Regions from separate parts of the Streptomyces sp. NPDC051636 genome, predicted to be linked through region 1. Evidence: riboswitches for the same ligand, from Rfam matches in the RefSeq annotation. Region 1 holds a riboswitch; each other region holds the start of a gene.
What was found. A riboswitch is a leader RNA that binds a small molecule or an ion and turns the genes downstream of it on or off. The one in region 1 is predicted to bind cyclic di-AMP.
Positions count from the first base shown of each region.

Region 2: another riboswitch for cyclic di-AMP. It lies ahead of ACIBBH_RS09825 (peptidoglycan DD-metalloendopeptidase family protein); the one in region 1 lies ahead of ACIBBH_RS20205 (transglycosylase family protein).
Region 3: another riboswitch for cyclic di-AMP. It lies ahead of ACIBBH_RS24990 (C40 family peptidase); the one in region 1 lies ahead of ACIBBH_RS20205 (transglycosylase family protein).

Region 1 is NZ_JBITDA010000010.1:215,737-221,933, forward strand. It holds gene ACIBBH_RS20195 (cytochrome P450) at 1-640, shown strand, start outside; gene ACIBBH_RS20200 (transglycosylase family protein) at 821-1,837, shown strand; cyclic di-AMP (ydaO/yuaA leader) riboswitch at 2,020-2,204, shown strand; gene ACIBBH_RS20205 (transglycosylase family protein) at 2,209-2,889, shown strand; gene eno (phosphopyruvate hydratase) at 3,201-4,502, shown strand; gene ACIBBH_RS20215 (septum formation initiator family protein) at 4,622-5,098, shown strand; gene ACIBBH_RS20220 (DUF501 domain-containing protein) at 5,125-5,649, shown strand; gene ACIBBH_RS20225 (exopolyphosphatase) at 5,788-6,197, shown strand, end outside.
Region 2 is NZ_JBITDA010000004.1:51,391-57,587, reverse strand. It holds gene ACIBBH_RS09850 (aspartate aminotransferase family protein) at 1-483, shown strand, start outside; gene ACIBBH_RS09845 (helix-turn-helix domain-containing protein) at 560-1,207, shown strand; gene ACIBBH_RS09840 (DUF6126 family protein) at 1,204-1,326, shown strand; gene ACIBBH_RS09835 (tyrosine-protein phosphatase) at 1,345-2,142, opposite strand; partial or broken gene ACIBBH_RS09830 (GH36 C-terminal domain-containing protein) at 2,517-2,729, shown strand; cyclic di-AMP (ydaO/yuaA leader) riboswitch at 3,037-3,196, shown strand; gene ACIBBH_RS09825 (peptidoglycan DD-metalloendopeptidase family protein) at 3,201-4,127, shown strand; gene ACIBBH_RS09820 (DUF6250 domain-containing protein) at 4,269-4,835, shown strand; gene ACIBBH_RS09815 (SGNH/GDSL hydrolase family protein) at 4,899-5,684, shown strand; gene ACIBBH_RS09810 (TetR/AcrR family transcriptional regulator) at 5,975-6,197, opposite strand, start outside.
Region 3 is NZ_JBITDA010000015.1:61,455-67,651, reverse strand. It holds gene bioB (biotin synthase BioB) at 1-669, opposite strand, end outside; gene ACIBBH_RS25010 (8-amino-7-oxononanoate synthase) at 817-1,944, shown strand; gene ACIBBH_RS25005 (DUF397 domain-containing protein) at 1,997-2,221, opposite strand; gene ACIBBH_RS25000 (helix-turn-helix domain-containing protein) at 2,231-3,100, opposite strand; gene ACIBBH_RS24995 (ATP-binding protein) at 3,322-3,780, shown strand; gene ACIBBH_RS24990 (C40 family peptidase) at 4,016-4,489, opposite strand; cyclic di-AMP (ydaO/yuaA leader) riboswitch at 4,493-4,704, opposite strand; gene ACIBBH_RS24985 (hypothetical protein) at 5,009-5,317, opposite strand; gene ACIBBH_RS24980 (ATP-dependent Clp protease proteolytic subunit) at 5,325-5,963, opposite strand; gene ACIBBH_RS24975 (trypsin-like peptidase domain-containing protein) at 6,159-6,197, shown strand, end outside.

The DNA of each region.
Region 1 (6,197 bases):
GGCGCTGTCGGCCGATCCCGCGCCCGGCGAGGACCTCATCTCCGGGCTCATCCGCGCCTCCGACCACGGCGAGCACCTCACCGAGAACGAGGCCGCCGCCATGGCCTTCATCCTGCTGTTCGCCGGGTTCGAGACGACGGTCAACCTCATCGGCAACGGCACGTACGCCCTCCTCACCCACCCCGGGCAGCGGCAGCGGCTCCAGGCGTCCCTCGCCCGCGGCGAACGGGACCTGCTGGAGACCGGCGTCGAGGAACTCCTGCGCTACGACGGCCCGGTGGAGCTGGCCACCTGGCGGTTCGCCACCCGGCCGGTCACCGTCGGCGGGCAGGACATCGCACCCGGCGACCCCGTCCTCGTCGTACTCGCCGCCGCGGACCGGGATCCGCAGCGGTTCGCCGATCCGGACGTCCTCGATCTGGGGCGACGTGACAATCAGCACCTCGGTTACGGCCACGGCATCCACTACTGCCTGGGCGCCCCGCTCGCCCGGCTGGAGGGCCAGACCGCGCTCGCCACCCTCCTCACCCGCCTTCCCGACCTCCGACTCGCGGTGGATCCGGCCGATTTGCGCTGGCGTGGGGGGCTCATCATGCGTGGACTGCGCACCTTGCCCGTGGAGTTCACACCCGTCCCGTAATCAACTGAAAGGGAGCACAAGCAGGGTCAAAAGTGACGCACGCTCAACTCTGTGATCTTCACGTGATCTGTGCGGCATTAACTTGTGACAAGTGATCGTCTGCCGATACGTTCACTCGTCAGCGCGGCGCCTCACCGCAGCCGCCGCGCCGGTCACTGCTGTCTTGCGAAAGGTCACCGCATGCTCTCCGGGAACGGTCGCCACCGTCGCCCCCGCCAGGCTCCGGCCCTCCTCGTCGCGGCCGGAGTGACCGGCTCCGCCATCGCCATCCCACTCCTCGGCGCCACCGCCGCCAACGCGGCCGACGGGACCACGTGGGACAAGGTGGCCGAGTGCGAAAGCGGCGGCTCCTGGAGCGCCAGCACCGGCAACGGGTACTACGGCGGCCTGCAGATATCCCAGGACGACTGGGACAAGTACGGAGGCCTCGACTACGCCTCCAGCCCCGACCAGGCCAGCCGCTCGCAGCAGATCGCGGTCGCCGAGAAGATCCTCGCCGACCGGGGCACCACCCCCTGGGCCACCTGCGCTCTGCTCTCCGGCCTTACGTCGAACTCCGGTTCGGTCGATGTGGACACCGGCGTCGGGGAGCCCGGATCATCCGGCTCCGGTGACTCATCCGGTTACTCCGGTTCATCCAATTCCTCCGGTTCCTCCCATTCTTCGGACTCCTCGTCCCACTCGTCGGACAGGTCCGGTTCCGCCTCGTCGTCCGGCCCGTCCTCCGACGCCTCCCCGTCGCCGAGTGCGAGCGCGGACGCCGACAGCGGTGTCACGGACGGTTCCTCCGACTCCGCGAAGTCGGACAAGTCGGCATCTTCCGACTCCAAAGACTCCCAGGAGAGCGGCAGCTCGTCCACGACGACCCCCAAAGTCGACGACTCGGACGATTCATGGCAGAGCGGGGGTTCTTGGAACCTTGTAGACACCGGAGCGATCAGCAGTGGCCGCCACCGGGGTGACAGTGCGGACGAAAGCGTGACAAACGGTCAGACCGCCAGCGCTTCCGGTCGTCACGCCTCACGCGACTACACCGTCCGCGCCGGTGACACCCTCGCCTCCATCGCCGACTCTGTTGACCTCGAGGGCGGGTGGCGGGCGCTCTACACCGCCAACAAGGACGCCATCGGCACCGACCCGAACAACATCACCCCCGGTCAGACCCTGGAAGTCGGTACCGAAACGGGCGAAAAGTAGCGGTACTTGACGCCCTGTTTTGTGCCCGATGTCCGGTTCGGTGAAAGTGTGGGATGAGTCTCAGAAGCCCTGATCGTCTTTGAAATTCGGCGGAGCGCGTGTCTACGGTCGTGACCGCTCGCCAATGCGAGCCCCGGCTGCCGCAACGCCGAATCCTGCCAGTGGCCGCCCGGGAACAGTCGTCGCGTCAAGCGCCGTAGGCAGGAGCGGGGGACCCAAGGTAAGTGCCGTGACCGGGAGTTGAGAGACGACCGGGACCGGCTGGGGGTGAAGCCGCGCCTCGCACGAGACACGTGTGAGGGGCGGCCGGGCAACTCAACCGGCCCGAACCCGACAGCTCACCTCGCAGGCGTCGGTGAGGGGATCGAACCATGCTGTTTTCCGGCAAGGGCAAGCACCGTCGTCCGTCCAAGGCCACTCGCGCCATCGCGCTCGCCGGTGTCACCGGCGTCGCCGTCGCCGCCCCGCTGATGGCGGCCGGCAACGCCTCCGCCGCCACCGCCTCCGAGTGGGACGCCGTCGCCCAGTGCGAGTCCGGCGGCAACTGGTCCATCAACACCGGCAACGGCTACTACGGCGGCCTGCAGTTCTCCGCCTCCACCTGGGCCGCGTACGGCGGCACCCAGTACGCCTCGCGCGCCGACCTGGCCAGTAAGTCGCAGCAGATAGCCGTGGCGGAGAAGGTCCTCGCCTCTCAGGGCAAGGGTGCCTGGCCGGTCTGCGGCAAGGGCCTGTCCAGCGCCACCTACAGCGGCGGCGCCAGCAGCTCCTCGAGCTCCTCGCCGAACAGCACCGGCACCCGTTCGACCACCGAGCAGCAGGCCTCCCGCTCCGCCGAGCGCCCGGCCGCCAAGAAGACCGTCACCACCCCGACCGGCAAGAAGGTCAAGAAGGGCGACGGCGAGTACAAGGTCGTCACGGGCGACACCCTCAGCTCGATCGCCGAGAAGCACCACGTCGCCGGCGGCTGGCAGAAGCTGTTCCAGCTGAACAAGGACATCATCGACGATGCCGATGTCATCTACCCGGGCCAGCAGCTGCACCTGAAGTGACCCCCGGCTCGTAGCCGAACCACAGCGCCCTCTTCCCGGGGCCTCCCCAGTGGAGGCCTCGTGAGGGTCACCCCCGTCCCCACGGGCTCCCCGCTCCGGTGCGTGTTCCCCCGTACGCACCGGGGCGGGGTTTTTTCTCCCCTCTTTGTTCCGCCGGGGAACAATGTGTACCGTCAGCCTGTCGTCACCGTGTCCACGGGACGGTCGGTCGGCTGCCGACGCCCCGGGGACGGTTAGGCTCTAGGCGCAGGGCACAGCCGTAAGGCACACAGCCCCGCACTTTCAGCGTCACATCCAAGAAGGAGATGCTCGTGCCGTCCATCGACGTCGTCGTAGCCCGGGAAATCCTGGACTCCCGAGGCAACCCCACGGTCGAGGTCGAGGTCGGCCTCGACGACGGCAGCACGGGGCGTGCCGCCGTTCCGTCCGGCGCCTCGACGGGCGCCTTCGAGGCCATCGAGCTCCGCGACGGTGACCCGAACCGCTACCTGGGCAAGGGCGTCGAGAAGGCCGTCCTCGCCGTCATCGAGCAGATCGGCCCGGAGCTGGTCGGCTACGACGCCACCGAGCAGCGTCTGATCGACCAGGCGATGTTCGATCTGGACGCCACCGACAACAAGGGCTCCCTCGGCGCCAACGCCATCCTCGGCGTCTCCCTCGCCGTCGCCCACGCCGCCTCCGAGGCCAGCGACCTCCCCCTCTTCCGCTACCTGGGCGGCCCGAACGCGCACCTGCTGCCGGTGCCGATGATGAACATCCTGAACGGCGGCTCGCACGCCGACTCCAACGTGGACATCCAGGAGTTCATGATCGCCCCGATCGGCGCGGAGTCCTTCTCCGAGGCGCTGCGCTGGGGCGCCGAGGTCTACCACACCCTGAAGAAGGTCCTGAAGAACAAGGGCCTGGCCACCGGCCTCGGCGACGAGGGCGGCTTCGCCCCGAACCTCGGCTCCAACCGCGAGGCTCTCGACCTCATCCTCGAGGCCATCAAGGAGGCCGGTTACGCCCCCGGCGAGCAGATCGCCCTCGCCCTCGACGTCGCCGCGTCCGAGTTCTACAAGGACGGCGTCTACGTCTTCGAGGGCAAGGAGCGCTCCGCCGCCGAGATGACGGAGTACTACGCCGAGCTCGTCGAGGCGTACCCGCTCGTCTCCATCGAGGACCCGCTGTTCGAGGACGACTGGGAGGGCTGGAAGACCATCACCGCCAAGCTCGGTGACAAGGTCCAGCTCGTCGGGGACGACCTGTTCGTCACCAACCCCGAGCGCCTGCAGCGCGGCATCGAGGACGGCGCCGCCAACGCCCTGCTGGTCAAGGTCAACCAGATCGGCTCGCTGACCGAGACCCTGGACGCCGTCGAGCTGGCCCAGCGCAACGGCTACAAGTGCATGATGTCGCACCGTTCCGGCGAGACCGAGGACGTCACCATCGCCGACCTGGCCGTCGCCACCAACTGCGGCCAGATCAAGACCGGCGCCCCGGCCCGCTCCGAGCGCGTCGCCAAGTACAACCAGCTGCTGCGCATCGAGGAGATCCTCGACGACGCGGCGGTGTACGCGGGCCGCAGCGCCTTCCCGCGCTTCAGGGGCTACGAAGAGGTCTCCAAGGGCTGACCCAACCGGTCAGGCCCGAGTAGGGCCTAGCCAGTCGTACGTACGTCCCCGTACCCGGTCCCGTACCGTGTCCGGGGACGTACGCACGTAGGAAGCACGCAGGGGAGGCGGAGAGCCAGATGGCCGCGAAGGAACGGGACCGTTTCTCCACCGCGACCAGGATCCGGCTGCTCGGCGAGCAGACGGCGGCCCGGGTCTACCGCTCCCAGACCAAACGGCAGGCCCGCCGCTCCCGGCTCACCAGCCGGGCCGCGCTGCTCGCCCTCGTGGTCTGCTCGCTGGTGGTGGCCCTGGCCTACCCGATGCGGCAGTACGTCTCCCAGCGCGCCCAGATCGCCGACCTGGAGCGGCAGAAGAAGCAGGCCGGCGAACGGGTCGAGCAGCTGCGCGATCTCAAGGCACGCTGGCGGGACGACGCGTACGCCGAGCAGCAGATCCGGCGGCGGCTGCACTATGTGATGCCGGGGGAGACCGGATACGTCGTGATCGACCCGGACGCGGCCAAGCAGGCGCGCGCCGACCTGGTGGCGGCCGACCGCCCCTGGTACGCGAACGTCTGGGACGGGGTCGACAAGTCCGACGCCTCCGACCAGTGAACCCACAGAGAGACTTTCGTACAGGCATGGAAACGCCCCCGCCCCACACCCCGCGCACCGAACCCACCGAGGCGGACGTCGAGGCCTTCAAGCAGCAGCTCGGGAGGCCGCCGCGCGGACTGCGCGCGATCGCGCACCGGTGCCCCTGCGGGCAGCCGGACGTCGTCGAGACGGCCCCCCGGCTGCCCGACGGCACGCCCTTCCCGACGCTGTACTACCTGACGTGCCCGCGCGCCGCGTCGGCCATCGGCACGCTCGAGGCCGACGGCGTGATGAAGGAGATGACGGAGCGGCTGGCCACCGACCCGGAGCTCGCGGCCGCCTACCGCGCCGCCCACGAGGACTACATCCGGCGCCGGGACGAGATCGAGGAGCTGACGGGCTTCCCCAGTGCGGGCGGCATGCCGGACCGGGTGAAGTGCCTGCACGTCCTCGTCGCCCACTCACTGGCCGCCGGCCCGGGCGTCAACCCGCTGGGCGACGAGGCGCTGGCGATGCTGCCGGAGTGGTGGCGCAAGGGGCCGTGCGTCGTTCCGGCCGCCGACGAGTGACCGTGGCTCCGCTGCCGTTCCCGGGGGCCGCACCCCAAGATCCCCCTTCGGCCTGAACGGCCTCGTCCACAAGCGCCGGACGGGCCAGGACATGCCGGCCGGCGCTGCAATGCCTCCCGATCACAGAAGGGCCCACCCATGACCCGCGTCGCCGCCATCGACTGCGGTACGAACTCCATCCGTCTGCTCGTCGCCGACGCGTACCCGGAGACCGGTGAACTCGTCGAGCTGGACCGGCGTATGACCATCGTGCGGCTCGGGCAGGGCGTCGACCGCACCGGGCGGCTCGCCCCTGAGGCACTGGAGCGGACCTTCGCCGCCTGCCGTGAGTACGCGGCGGTCATCAAGGAACACGGCGCCGAGCGGCTGCGCTTCGTCGCCACCTCCGCCTCCCGCGACGCCGAGAACAGGGACGAGTTCGTGCGTGGGGTCGTCGGCATCCTCGGGGTCGAGCCCGAGGTGATCACCGGTGACCAGGAGGCCGAGTTCTCCTTCACCGGCGCCACGAAGGAGCTGACGGGGCGTGAGGACCTCGCGCGGCCCTTCCT
Region 2 (6,197 bases), on a different contig from region 1:
TTCGGCTCCAACGCCCAGGCCATGGCGGCCGGGCTCGCCGTGCTGTCGGTCATGGAGAACGAGCAGCTCGTGGCCAACGCCCGCGCCACCGGGGAGCAGCTGAAGTCCCGGCTCGCGGACCTGACCGGCAAGTACGAGCTGCTCGCCGACGTCCGTGGCCGGGGCCTGATGATCGGCATCGAGTTCGGCAGGCCGAAGTCGCTGAAGCTGCGCAGCCGCTGGACCATGCTGCAGGCCGCGCGCAAGGGCCTGTTCGCCCAGATGGTGGTCGTCCCGCTGCTGCAGCGGCACCGGATCCTCACCCAGGTCTCCGGTGACCACCTGGAGGTGATCAAGCTGATCCCGCCGCTGGTCATCGGCGAGCGGGAGGTGGACCGGTTCGTCGACGCGTTCACCGCCGTGATGGACGACGCGCACAACGGCGGCGGCCTGATGTGGGACTTCGGCAAGACGCTGATCAAGCAGGCGGTGGCCAACCGCTGAGCCGGAGGACCCGAGGCCGTTTTGCCTGGCGGGCAAGAAATTTGCCGCCGGGACAAGGCCGCGGGTCAATGGAGGCATGAACTCCTCCGCAGCCGAGCACCCGCACGAACACGGACCCGAGCCGTCGGCCGGGCCGGTCGGCGACCTGCCCGCCGTCGCTCCTCAGCTCCGCGCGCTGCGCCGCCGCGCCGGCCTCACCCTGGAGGCGGCGGCCCGCGCGGCCGGGCTCTCGCCCGCCCACCTCTCCCGCCTGGAGACCGGGCAGCGCCAGCCCTCTTTGCCGATGCTGCTCGCTCTGGCCCGTACCTACGGTACGACCGTTTCGGAGCTGCTCGGCGAGACGGTCGCGGACCGGGACGCGATCGTGCGCGCCGCCGACATGGAACCGACCCGGGCGGGCGGCTGGACGTACTGGCAGTCCGGCGCACCCGGCCGCGGGATGCAGGCCCTGCGCGTCCGCGTGCCGTACGGCTCCCAGGGCGACATGGTGCGCGTGCACCCGGGCGAGGAGTGGCTGTACGTCCTCAAGGGCCGGCTCAGGCTGCGCCTCGGGGACACCGCTCACCTGCTCGCGCCCGGCGACAGCGCGCACTTCGACTCGCTGACCCCGCACCGCCTCGCCGCCGAGGACCACGACGGCGTCGAGCTCCTCTTCGTCCACACCCTGCTGCAGAGCCCCACGGCCGCCCTGTGCCTGGGCCCCCTGACCGGAGACCTGACATGACCGACCTGGAGGAGAAGTTCCCCCGCGCCCTGTGGGTCCGGCTGATCATCTACATCGCCGTCGGCCACATCCTGGCAGCCTTCGTCTACCTGCTGTTCGCGGTGGGCGCGAAGGGCTGACCGCCCTGCGGAACTTCGTCAGTCGAGCAGCCGCTCCCGCAGCCGTTCCCGGATCTCCGGCGTGACCCCGAGCCCCTGCTCCAGGTAGGCGTCCACGCCGCCCCACGTCTCCTCGACCGTCTCGAACGCCGCCGTCAGGTACTCGGCACGCGCGTCGAACAGCGGGCCGAGGAGCTCCATGACCTCGGAGGAGTACGCCGAGTCGGAGCTGCCGCTGCGGCGCACCTTGTAGCGGCGGTGCTTGGCGTTCGACTCCAGGTAGTCGGCCAGGATCGCGTCCCGCTCCACGCCCACGGCGAGCAGTGTGACGGCGATGGACAGGCCTGCGCGGTCCTTGCCGGCCGCGCAGTGCATCAGGGCGGGGACGCTGTCCTCGGCGAGCGCGTGCAGCACCCGGGAGTGCTCGGCGGTGCGCTCCTTCATGATCTTGCGGTAGGAGGCGATCATCCGGTTCGCCGCCTTGCCGTCCGCGAGGAGCGCGCGCAGCTGGTCGAGGTCGCCGTCGCGGACCATCGTCCAGAACTCGGCGCCGTCCGCCGGGTCGCTCAGCGGCAGGTTCACGTTGCGCACGCCGGGCAGTTCGACGTCCGGTCCCTCGAGCCTGTGGTCGGCCGCGTTGCGGAAGTCGAAGATGGTGTGCAGCCCGAGGGAGGCGAGGAACGCCGCGTCCTCGTCGGTCGCGTGCGCGAGGTGCCCGCTGCGGAACAGCACCCCGTAGCGCACCCGCCGTCCGTCCACCGTGGGCAGACCGCCCACGTCCCGGAAGTTGCGCACTCCGGTCAGCTCCGGTTCGGTCGACGGGATCTGCTGCGTCACGGGGGCTCCTCCCAGCCGTTCCCGCCGTCGCGGCTCGTCGGCGGGCACCCTGTCGACGATACGACATCGGTTTTCCCGGGCAATGAGTTGTCCACAGGCGTTGCCTCCGCGGCCAAGAGCGCTTGATGATGTTGGCTCCACTGGGGCCCCAGGATCGCGCTCGCCGACGCCGAGGCCCTCGCCGAGCACCCGCTGCCCGGCTACCGGCCCTTCGAGTCCCCGCTCGACGGCCGCGAGGAGTATCCGGTCGAGGGCGGCCCCCGCTTCGTCAGGCCCGCCCCGTCCTTGCGCGCCGGACAGCGGCGCGATACCGAGTGGGCCTCGAGACGTACGACACCGACGACGGCGAACTCCGGCTGCGCTTCCGCGAGCTCGGGGACGAGGCCGTCGTCCTCGCCTGGCTCCAGGCGCAGCGGTACGGCGAGCCGGTCCCGGCGCTGCGGCTGCGCGGCCTCGACCCCACGGCGTCGTACGAATGCCGCGAAACGGGCGAAGTTCACCGGGGTGCCGTGCTGCTGCACCACGGGCTGCGCACCGGGCTGCGCGGCGACTTCGATGCGACGGTTCTCCGCCTGTGTCGCATCTGAGCTTTCTGTCCGAATTAGACCCTTCATTCCAAGTCGCTGTGAATTAGGGGGCCATGGGGATGGGGTGCGTGAGGAGCGTCATATTCGTGACCGTCCGTCGCGCGTCATGTCCACGTAATCCGCGGGATCTTCCTGGGATTTGATGCAACGAAGACGCATCGAATTCACGGAGGGTGACCGGGAATTCCCGTAACGGATCACGTGAAACGCGGACAGAGGGAACCATCTGGTTGTCCCTTCGCGTCCTGCTCGCTTACGTTCGCCATCAATCCGGACGGAACGCCGAATCCTGCCGCCGCCCGGAGCCCGCACACACTCACCCGTGCACGGCAGGAGCGGGGGACCCACCAGGTACGACTGCCTGTTCCGGTCTCCGGGACGGCTAGGGGTGAAGCCGCGCCCCGCGCGCGGCCGGGCAGCTCCAGCCCGAACCCGACAGCTCACCTCGCAGGCGTCGGAGAGGAATTCGCCATGCCCGCGAAGGGTAAACACCGCCGTCCCAAGACCCGGCGTTTCACGCGCTCGATCGCCGTCGCCGGCACGGGCGGCGCCGCGCTCGCCCTGCCTCTCATGGGCGCCACCGGTGCCCACGCGGCCACCGCAAAGGATTCCGTTTCGGAAAAGGCCGTCCAGACCGTACCGGTGGCCGGGAAGAAGGTCTCCGCGGCACAGCCGGGCGCACGCACCTACACGGTGAGGACCGGCGACTACCTCTCCAAGATCGCCGACGAGCAGCACGTCAGCGGCGGCTGGCACCGGCTCTACGAGGACAACCGCGAGGCCGTCGGCAGCGACCCCTCGCTGATCCACCCCGGCCTGAAGCTCACGCTCGGCAAGAAGGCCGCGCAGACGGGCGGCAAGTCCTCCGCCTCCGCCGGGTCTTCGTCGTCCGTGAAGTCGAAGTCGCAGTCGGAGTCCGGGTCCACGTCGCGGTCCCAGTCGCAGTCGGCGTCCCGGTCGTCGTCCCCCGCGTCGGCGAACACCTCCGCCGGCTTCACGCTCCCCGTGGCCAGCGCCACCGTCGGCACCGGCTACCACGTGGCGGGCAGCATGTGGTCCAGCGGCCACCACACGGGCGTCGACTTCGTCGTCCCGACCGGCACCTCGCTGAAGGCCGTGGGTGCGGGCACGGTCGTCTCCGCGGGCTGGGGCGGCGCCTACGGCAACCAGGTCGTGATCAGGCTCGCCGACGGCTACTACGCCCAGTACGGCCACCTCTCCTCGCTCTCCGTCTCGGCCGGCCAGACCGTGGCCGCGGGCCAGCAGATCGGCCTCTCCGGCGCGACCGGCAACGTGACCGGCCCGCACCTGCACTTCGAGATCCGCACCACGCCGAACTACGGCTCGGACGTGGACCCCGTCGCCTACCTCCGCTCGCACGGCGTCGCCGTCGCCTGACGACCGCGTCGCCCGTCCCTGGGTGACCGAAGGCCGGACCCCCGATCCCCGGGTCCGGCCTTCGGTGTGTCGACAGCGGGGCCGGGGCCCGGGCACAGTGACCTCCATCAGGAGCAAGGCCTTCTGCAGCCTTGGGGGCCCTTGTCCGGCAGCCCGCACCCCGCCCACGACGACTTCCGGCACGGTCTCGGCCAGTGGGTGACCGAACTGCAGGACGGCGGCAGCGTCACCGCCTCCCACGGCTTGCTGGACATCGACGTGCCCAGCGGCGCGACGGTCTGGTTCCGCCGGTGGCTCGAAGGGCCGTACGTCCTGGAGTACACCGCCCCGCCGGCGTCGCAGGGCGGGGCCAACGGCCGCGTCTCGGACCTCAACAACTTCTGGAACGCGGCCGGCGTCCGTTTCCCCGGCGACCTCTTCGCGACGCCGCGGGGAGGCGGGCTCGAGGAGTACGACTACCTGAAGACGTATTACGCCGGCTACGGCGCCAACTCCAACACCACCACCCGGCTGCGCCGTTACGTCGGCGACGCCGGGGTCCGCCCCCTGGTCTACGACTGCACCGGGCCCCTGCTCGTCGCGAACGAACCCCAGCGCGTCCGGATCGTCTCGGATCACCGGCTTCCGGGTGTGGCGTATTCCCGGATGACGCATGCCGGAGGAGTGGCTTATCTCACCGACCGTCAAGCCCGTATTACGGTCGCGTAAGTCACACCCCAAGGTGAATCATGGTCCGATGTGGCAGACGATTCGAAGAGTGACAACAGATCAGTGATCGGGTCGTACGTGGCGGTGGGGGACAGCTTCACCGAGGGCGTGGGCGACCCCGGCCCCGATGGGGCGTTCGTCGGCTGGGCCGACCGGTTCGCGGTACTGCTCGCGGACCGGCGGCCCGAGGGCGACTTCAGGTACACGAACCTCGCGGTGCGCGGCAAGCTGCTCGACCAGATCATGGCGGACCAGCTCCCGCGGGCCGTCGAACTCGCCCCGGACCTGGTCTCCTTCTGCGCGGGCGGCAACGACATCATCCGCCCCGGAACCGACCCCGACGAGGTGGCCGAGCGCTTCGAGCGGGCGGTGGCACAACTCGCCTCCGTCGCCGGCACGGTCATGGTGACGACCGGCTTCGACACCCGTGGCGTGCCCGTGCTCAAGCACCTGCGCGGCAAGATCGCCACGTACAACGGGCATGTCCGGGCCATCGCCGACCGGTACGGCTGTCCCGTGCTCGACCTGTGGTCCCTCAAGACGATCCAGGACCGGCGTGCCTGGGACGACGACCGGCTGCACCTCTCGCCCGAGGGGCACACGCGCGTGGCCCTGCGCGCCGGCCAGGTCCTCGGCCTCGAGATCCCGGCCGACCCGGAGCAGCCCTGGCCCCCGCTCCCGCCTCGCGGCACGCTCGAGGTCCGCCGCGACGACGTCCACTGGGCCCGCGAGTACCTGGTCCCCTGGATCGGCCGCCGCCTGCGCGGCGAATCGTCCGGCGACCACGTGACGGCCAAGGGCGCGCTGTCCCCGGACGACATCAAGATGCGGATCGCCTCGGTGGCCTGAGCGGGTTCCCTCCGGGGGCCGGCAGCGGATGGCCGGGGTGTACGGCGGCGGGTACGCGCGTGCGGGGCGACGGTGGTCCCGTACGGTGTCCCGCCGCGGTGTCGTCGTACGGCGGAGCGGGGGCGCACGGCGCTCCGCGGTTCGGCGTGGACGGAGGTCTGCGGGAGTCGCTGCCGGCGGGCTGCCCGGGCTCCGTTCGTACTGGCCGGGAGTCGGGACGAGGGCTCCGCGCCGGCTAGCCGGGCGCGGCTCTCCGGGCGGCCCGGCCCGAACCGTCCCTCCGTGGAACGCTACCCCTCCGTCAACCCGTCGCGGTCCAGGCCCAGTTCCCGGGCGAGGGCCTCGTCCATCCATTCCTGGGCCCGCGACCGGGCTACCGCGCCCGCGTACGACGTCAGCTGGACGGCGAGGCCGTCGAGCAGGGCCGTCAGGCGCAGGGCCGAGCCGGTCGGGTCCGGGCAGTGGAACTCGCCCGCGGCGACCCCCTCGGCGATGACTTCGGCGATCGCCGCC
Region 3 (6,197 bases), on a different contig from region 1:
CAGCGAGAAGACCACGTCGACCAGGTCCTCGTCCGACTCGCCCATGCCCGCGATCAGCCCGGAGCAGGCGGACAGACCGGCGGCGTGCGCCTTCTGCACCGTGTCCACCCGGTCGGCGTACGTGTGCGTGGTCGTGATGTCCGCGTACGTCCCCTCCGAGGTGTTGAGGTTGTGGTTGTACGCGTCCGCACCCGCCTCGCGCAGCCGCTCGGCCTGGCCGTCGGAGAGCAGGCCGAGGCAGGCGCACACCTCGACGCCCTCGTTCTGCTCCTTGATCGCCTTGATGGTGTCCGACACCCGGTCCACGTCCCGGTCCGTCGGGCCGCGCCCGCTGGCCACCAGACAGACCCGCTTGGCACCTCCGGCCAGGCCCGCGGCCGCCGCCTCGGAGGCCTCGTCGGGCTTGAGCCAGGTGTACTTCAGGATGTCGGCCTTGGAGCCGAGCCGCTGTGAGCAGTAGGAGCAGTCCTCCGGGCACAAGCCGGACTTGAGGTTGACCAGATAGTTGAGTTTCACGCGCCGGCCGAACCAGTGCCGGCGCACCTTGCCGGCCGCGGCCACCACATCGAGTACGTCGTCGTCGGAGGTGGCCAGTACGGCGAGTGCTTCCTCGCGGGTCGGCAGCTCGCGCCGAAGCCCCTTGTCCACCAGCGTGTTCAGCAGGTTCATGAGGTCCGATCCTGTCCTACGTGACCGCCCGGGGCCAAGGAGAGTTTGCACAACGGAGACGGTTCACCGTGTGGGTATTGCCACACCCTGGGCGACTGGCCGTCCGGCTAGTGTCTGTCCACTGCCTACAAAATCCCCGGAGGAGTCATGGCGTTCGGCTGGATCGACGACCAGGCGGAGCAGCGCCGCCGCGCCGGACTGGTGCGGAGCCTGCGGCCCCGGGTCGCCGACTCACCGCTCCTCGACCTCGCGAGCAACGACTACCTGGGCCTGGCCCGCCATCCCGAGGTCACCGAGGGGGCCGCGGCGGCGGCGCGGACCTGGGGCGGCGGCTCCACCGGGTCCCGGCTGGTCACCGGCACGACCGAGCTGCACACCGAGCTGGAGCGCGAGCTGGCCGACTTCTGCGGCTTCGAGGCGGCCCTGGTGTTCTCCTCCGGGTACGCCGCCAACCTCGCCGCCGTCACCACGCTGGCGCCGCACGGCTCACTGATCGTCTCCGACGCGGGCAACCACGCCTCCCTCATCGACGGCTGCCGGCTGGCCCGGGGCGCCACGCAGGTCGTGGGGCACGCCGACCCGGACGCGGTGCGCAAGGCGCTGGGCACGCGTGAGGGGCCCGCGGTGGTCGTCTCCGACACGGTGTTCTCGGTCGACGGGGACGCGGCACCGCTGGCGGCGCTCGCCGAGGCGTGCCGGGAGCACGGCGCGGGGCTGCTCGTGGACGACGCCCACGGCCTGGGCGTCCTGGGCGAGGGCGGCCGGGGCGCTCCGTACGCGGCGGGGCTCGCGGGCGCCGACGACGTGGTGGTGACGGTCACCCTGTCCAAGTCGCTGGGCAGCCAGGGCGGCGCCGTGCTCGGCCCGGCCCGGGTGATCGACCACCTGGTCAATGCCGCACGAACGTTCATTTTCGACACGGGCCTCGCCCCCGCCGCGGCGGGCGCGGCCCTGGCGGCCCTCCGACTGCTGCGCCGGGAGCCGGAACGGGCGGCGCGGGCACGTTCGGTGGCCGCCGAACTGCACGCACGCCTGACCGCCGCGGGTCTGGAGGCGGTGCGTCCGGACGCCGCGGTGGTCTCCGTGCGTGCCCCGTCCCCGGAGCAGGCCGTGCGCTGGGCGGCCGACTGCCGGGCGGCAGGCCTGGCCGTGGGCTGCTTCCGTCCTCCTTCCGTGCCCGACGGCATCTCACGGCTCAGGCTGACCGCGCGAGCGGACCTCTCCGGGGCCGAGATCGAACGCGCTGTACGAGTGATCGGCGCTACGCGACCATGAGTCGGCGTGACACGGTCGTGCACCGCCTGGGCGGAAACGGGTCAGTGCGAGGTCACCGGAGCGCGGCGACGAACCCCGCCCAGCTCCCGGGGGAGAAGAGCAGCGCGGGTCCGGCCGGGTCCTTGGAGTCGCGCACGGCGAGCAGCCCGGTCCAGGGACCGGAGTGCGGCCGGGCCGTCTCCACGCAGTTGTTCGCTCCGGTGCTGTAGCTGCTGCGCAGCCACCGCACACCGTGCAGATCGGTACTGGAAGGTACGTTCCGAGGCAGTGCAGACATGGTGCCTCCTTACGAGCCGTCACCTATCCCGGCGATGTAATCCAACGAGTCCTCGGGTGAAAGGGCGTGGATCTGAAGGGTGTTGAAGGCCTCTGAGTAAGCCTGGAGGTCTTCTTTCCGTTCCAAGTAGAGGCTACTCGTCAAGTGGTCCAGAACAACCACATCCAGATCAGAAGTGCTCGGAAATGAGAAGATAACGAAAGGGCCGGTGATACCGATGTGCGCCCCGGCGGCAAACGGCAGCACCTGGAGCCTGACTTGAGGCAGATGCGCCGCCTCCACGAGCCTGTGGAGCTGCCGCGCCATCACGTCCGGCCCGCCGACCTCCCGCCGCAGCACCGCCTCGTCCAGGACGGCGCTGAGCTCCAGCGGCGGATCCGACTGCAGCACGTCCTGCCTGGCCAGCCGCACCTCCACCAGCGTGTCCAGCCGCTCCTCGGTGTCGTCGACGCCCCCGCCCACGGCCGCCCGGGTGACCGCACGGGCGTACTCAGGCGTCTGCAGCAGCCCCGGAACCACCGATGTCTCCAGGGTGCGCATCCCGCTCGCCTGCGACTCCAGGCTGATGAAGTCCCGGTAGGTGGGGGGCAGCACCCCGCGGTAGGCGTGCCACCAGTGGTGCCGGCCGCCGCCGTCGTGCGATCCCGCCAACACCAGGAGCAACTCGCGCAGTTGGCGGTCGGTCACGCCGTAGGCATCCAGGAGTAACCGCACATCGGCCGGTTTCACTCCGCTGGCGCCCGTCTCGATCCGGCTCACCTTCGACTGGTGCCAGCCCACCAGACGGGCCGCCTCACCACTGGTGAGGCCCGCACCGGTGCGCAGCGCGCGCAGTTCGGCGCCCAGTTTCCGGCGGCGCACCGCGGGACCGTTCTGCATGGGCCACTCCTTACTCGCCATTACTCCTTATGTGCCGCCCGCACAGGGTGTGCCGTCGCAGAGTTCACCGCTTCGAGCGACAGATATATGCACTTCTTGGTGGATCCCACCCGTGACCGGCGCGCTGATGGCAGTCTGGCGATGAAGCACCAGTCCGGGACCGTACTCGAACCATCCGCTCCTGTCGGACTGCGGTCCCGTGGGAAAGGGACGACGTCGCCATGGCAGACCATTTGGAAGCATCCGTCACTCTGCCGAGCGATCCCGCCTCGGTCTACGCCGCCCGCACGTACGTGGTGGGCACCCTGGCGGAGTGGGGCCTTCCGGCGGACACGGACGTGGCCGACACCATCCGGCTCATCGTCTCCGAACTCGCCACCAACGCCGTACAGCACACTTTGGGGCAGTCACCCACCTTCACGGTGGACCTCGCGCTCGACCGTGACGAACATCTGCGCATCGGCGTCACCGACAGCCACCCCCGCTTCCCGAAGAGACTCCCGGCCGCCGTGCAGCAGGACAACGGCCGCGGCATGGTCATCATCCGCTGGCTGACGGCCGAGTGCGGCGGCAGGCTCAGGGTGCGCCCCACGCGCGAGGGGGGCAAGACGGTCCTCATCGAGCTTCCGTGGACACTTCCGGCCCGCCCGGTGACGCCGGCCGGCCAGCAGGAGCCGTAGGGGTTGTCCGGCAGGGTCTCCGCGCCGTGCCGGGCCGGGTGGTACGGGCCGCCACGCTGATCGGCGGCGGAGCGGCCGGCGGCGGCCGGGAGGGCGCACGGCTCAGGGGGCCGGCGCTGACGGCTCCGAGGGCGGCCCGCTCCTGAGGCCGTCGCCGTCTGACCTCGGGTCAGCCCGGGTCGCCAGCAGAGGGGGTGACGGCACGCCAGGCACCGCCCACCCCCTCTGCCGCGGGTCAGCTGACCCGGCCGTACCAGACGCTCTTCGTCCAGATCTTCTGCAGCCTCACCACGTCCCCGGTCCTCGGGGCGTGCCAGATCTTTCCCTTCCCGGCGTAGATGCCGACGTGGTAGACGCTCGAGCCCGAATGGAAGAAGACCAGGTCACCGGCCTTGCGGCTCTTGGCGGAGATGTGATGCGTCTTGTTGTACTGCTGGGCGGCCGTCCGCGGCAGCTTCTTGCCCGCCTTCTTGAACGAGTACAAGGTGAGACCGGAGCAGTCGAACCTGCGGGGGCCGGTGGCGCCCCACTGGTACGGCGCGCCCTTCTTGGACGCCGCGACCTGCAGTGCCTTCGTCGCCGGAGCCGCGGCCGCGGCGTCGGAGGCGACACCGGGTACGACTATCGAGCCGCCGACGGCGGCGATGGCGAAGGCCGAGGCAGTACCGGCCCGGGCCATGAGCGACGGGACACGATTGAGCGCAGTCATGCGCAACCCTTCGTCAGCCGCCTGTGAAGGATGACCTGTCGGATTCGGGCTGGCGAAGTTGCCCGGCCGCGTTGCCGCGGCTTCACCCCAAGGGCCGTTCGGAGGCGAACGAACGTCCGCTCCGGCGACCCGTCTTGCTTGGGTCCTCCACTCCTGCCGATCCACTCCTGTCGACCGGTCATCCAGGCGGCGGCAGGACTCGGCGTCCGCCCGGACCGCCCCACCGCTGTGGCGGGGGCTTGTCGTCAGACAGGGATCTTCGCCCACAGCTGTCCGAAAATCCCAACGGAACCGGGGATTTGTGGTGTTACTCACCACTCACCCGTTCGGGTGGACAGGCCTGCGTTCGAGTCGCTGCCGGGACGGCCGCGCACCCCCGGACCAGGGCGAAAGCACTTCCCGAGGCCCGTCGGCCGGGCGATGTGCGCAAGCTCGGGAGCCCTGAAAAAGGAGGCGCGGCTACTCCGGACGTGGGTACGTCCTTTGGGTCGTTTCGACTCAGTCCCGAAGGTGCAAGCGTCAACCGGCGCCGTCCGGTGGCACGGTGACGCGCGCGGTCCGGCGCTCGCCGTCCAGTACCCGAAGCGCCCGCGCCAGGGTGGGCGCATGCAACTCCGTCTCGCCCCGCTGGTGCATCAACGCCAGCGCGTCGCGCAGCTCTGTCGCCTTGCGCACCAGCGCCTGGGCGGCCCGCAGTCCGCTGTAGGTGTGGCCGTGCTGCGCCGGATTGATCCGGCCCAGCAGGTCTACCGCCTCCAGATAACGGTCGATCAACTCACCCTCGGCCCGGGTCAGCGCGGGCAGCGGCGGCAGCTCCGGTGGCAGCATCGGCGGCTCACCTCGTGCCCGGGGCCGTGGCGCGCGGGGCCTTGCGGCTGGGGATGATCCCGTCCACCAGTCCGTACTCCAGCGCGCCCCGTGCATCCAGCACCAGGTCCCGCTCGAGGTCCGCGTGGATCTGCTCCGGGCTGCGGCCCGTGTGGCGAACGAGCATTCCTTCCATCAGGGTGCGCACCCGGGCCAACTCCTCCGCCCGGATGATGAGATCGCTCGGCTGCCCCTGTGCGGGCTCGGCCAGCGACGGCTGCTGGAGCACCACCCGTGCGCCCGGCAGCGCGAACCGCTTGCCCGGCGTGCCGGCGGCCAGCAACACCGCGGCGGACGAACCCGCCTGGCCCAGGCAGACCGTCTCCACGTCGCAGCTGACGTACCGCACGGTGTCGTAGATCGCCGTCATGGCGCTGAACGAGCCGCCGGGGGAGTTCACGTACAGCGAGATGTCCCGGTCGGGTGCGTGGTGCTCGAGGTGCATGAACTGCGCCATGACGTCGTTGGCCGCGGTGTCGTCGATCGGCGAGCCGAGGAAGACGATCCGCTCCTGCAACAGCTTCGAGTACGGGTCGAGCGTGCGGTGCCCGGTGCTGGTGCGTTCGCTGAACTCGGGCAGGACATAGCGGGCGGACGGTCGGGTCATGACGTACCCCTCCTCATGGCAGAGCCGTCTCCGGTGGGCTCTCTCGCCAAAAATGTACAGGACGTACAGACTGAACTGGACGGGTCTCGGGTGCTCGGCTCCGGATGTCCTCAACTTCCCAGCAGTACATGGGCGATTTGCGAAGATAGGCTGGAGTAGACAGCGATCATTTCCGGGGCGAGCCCGGAGGTGGGGGTGGGCCGCCCGCCGTCGGAAGGCCCCGTACCCGTCGCC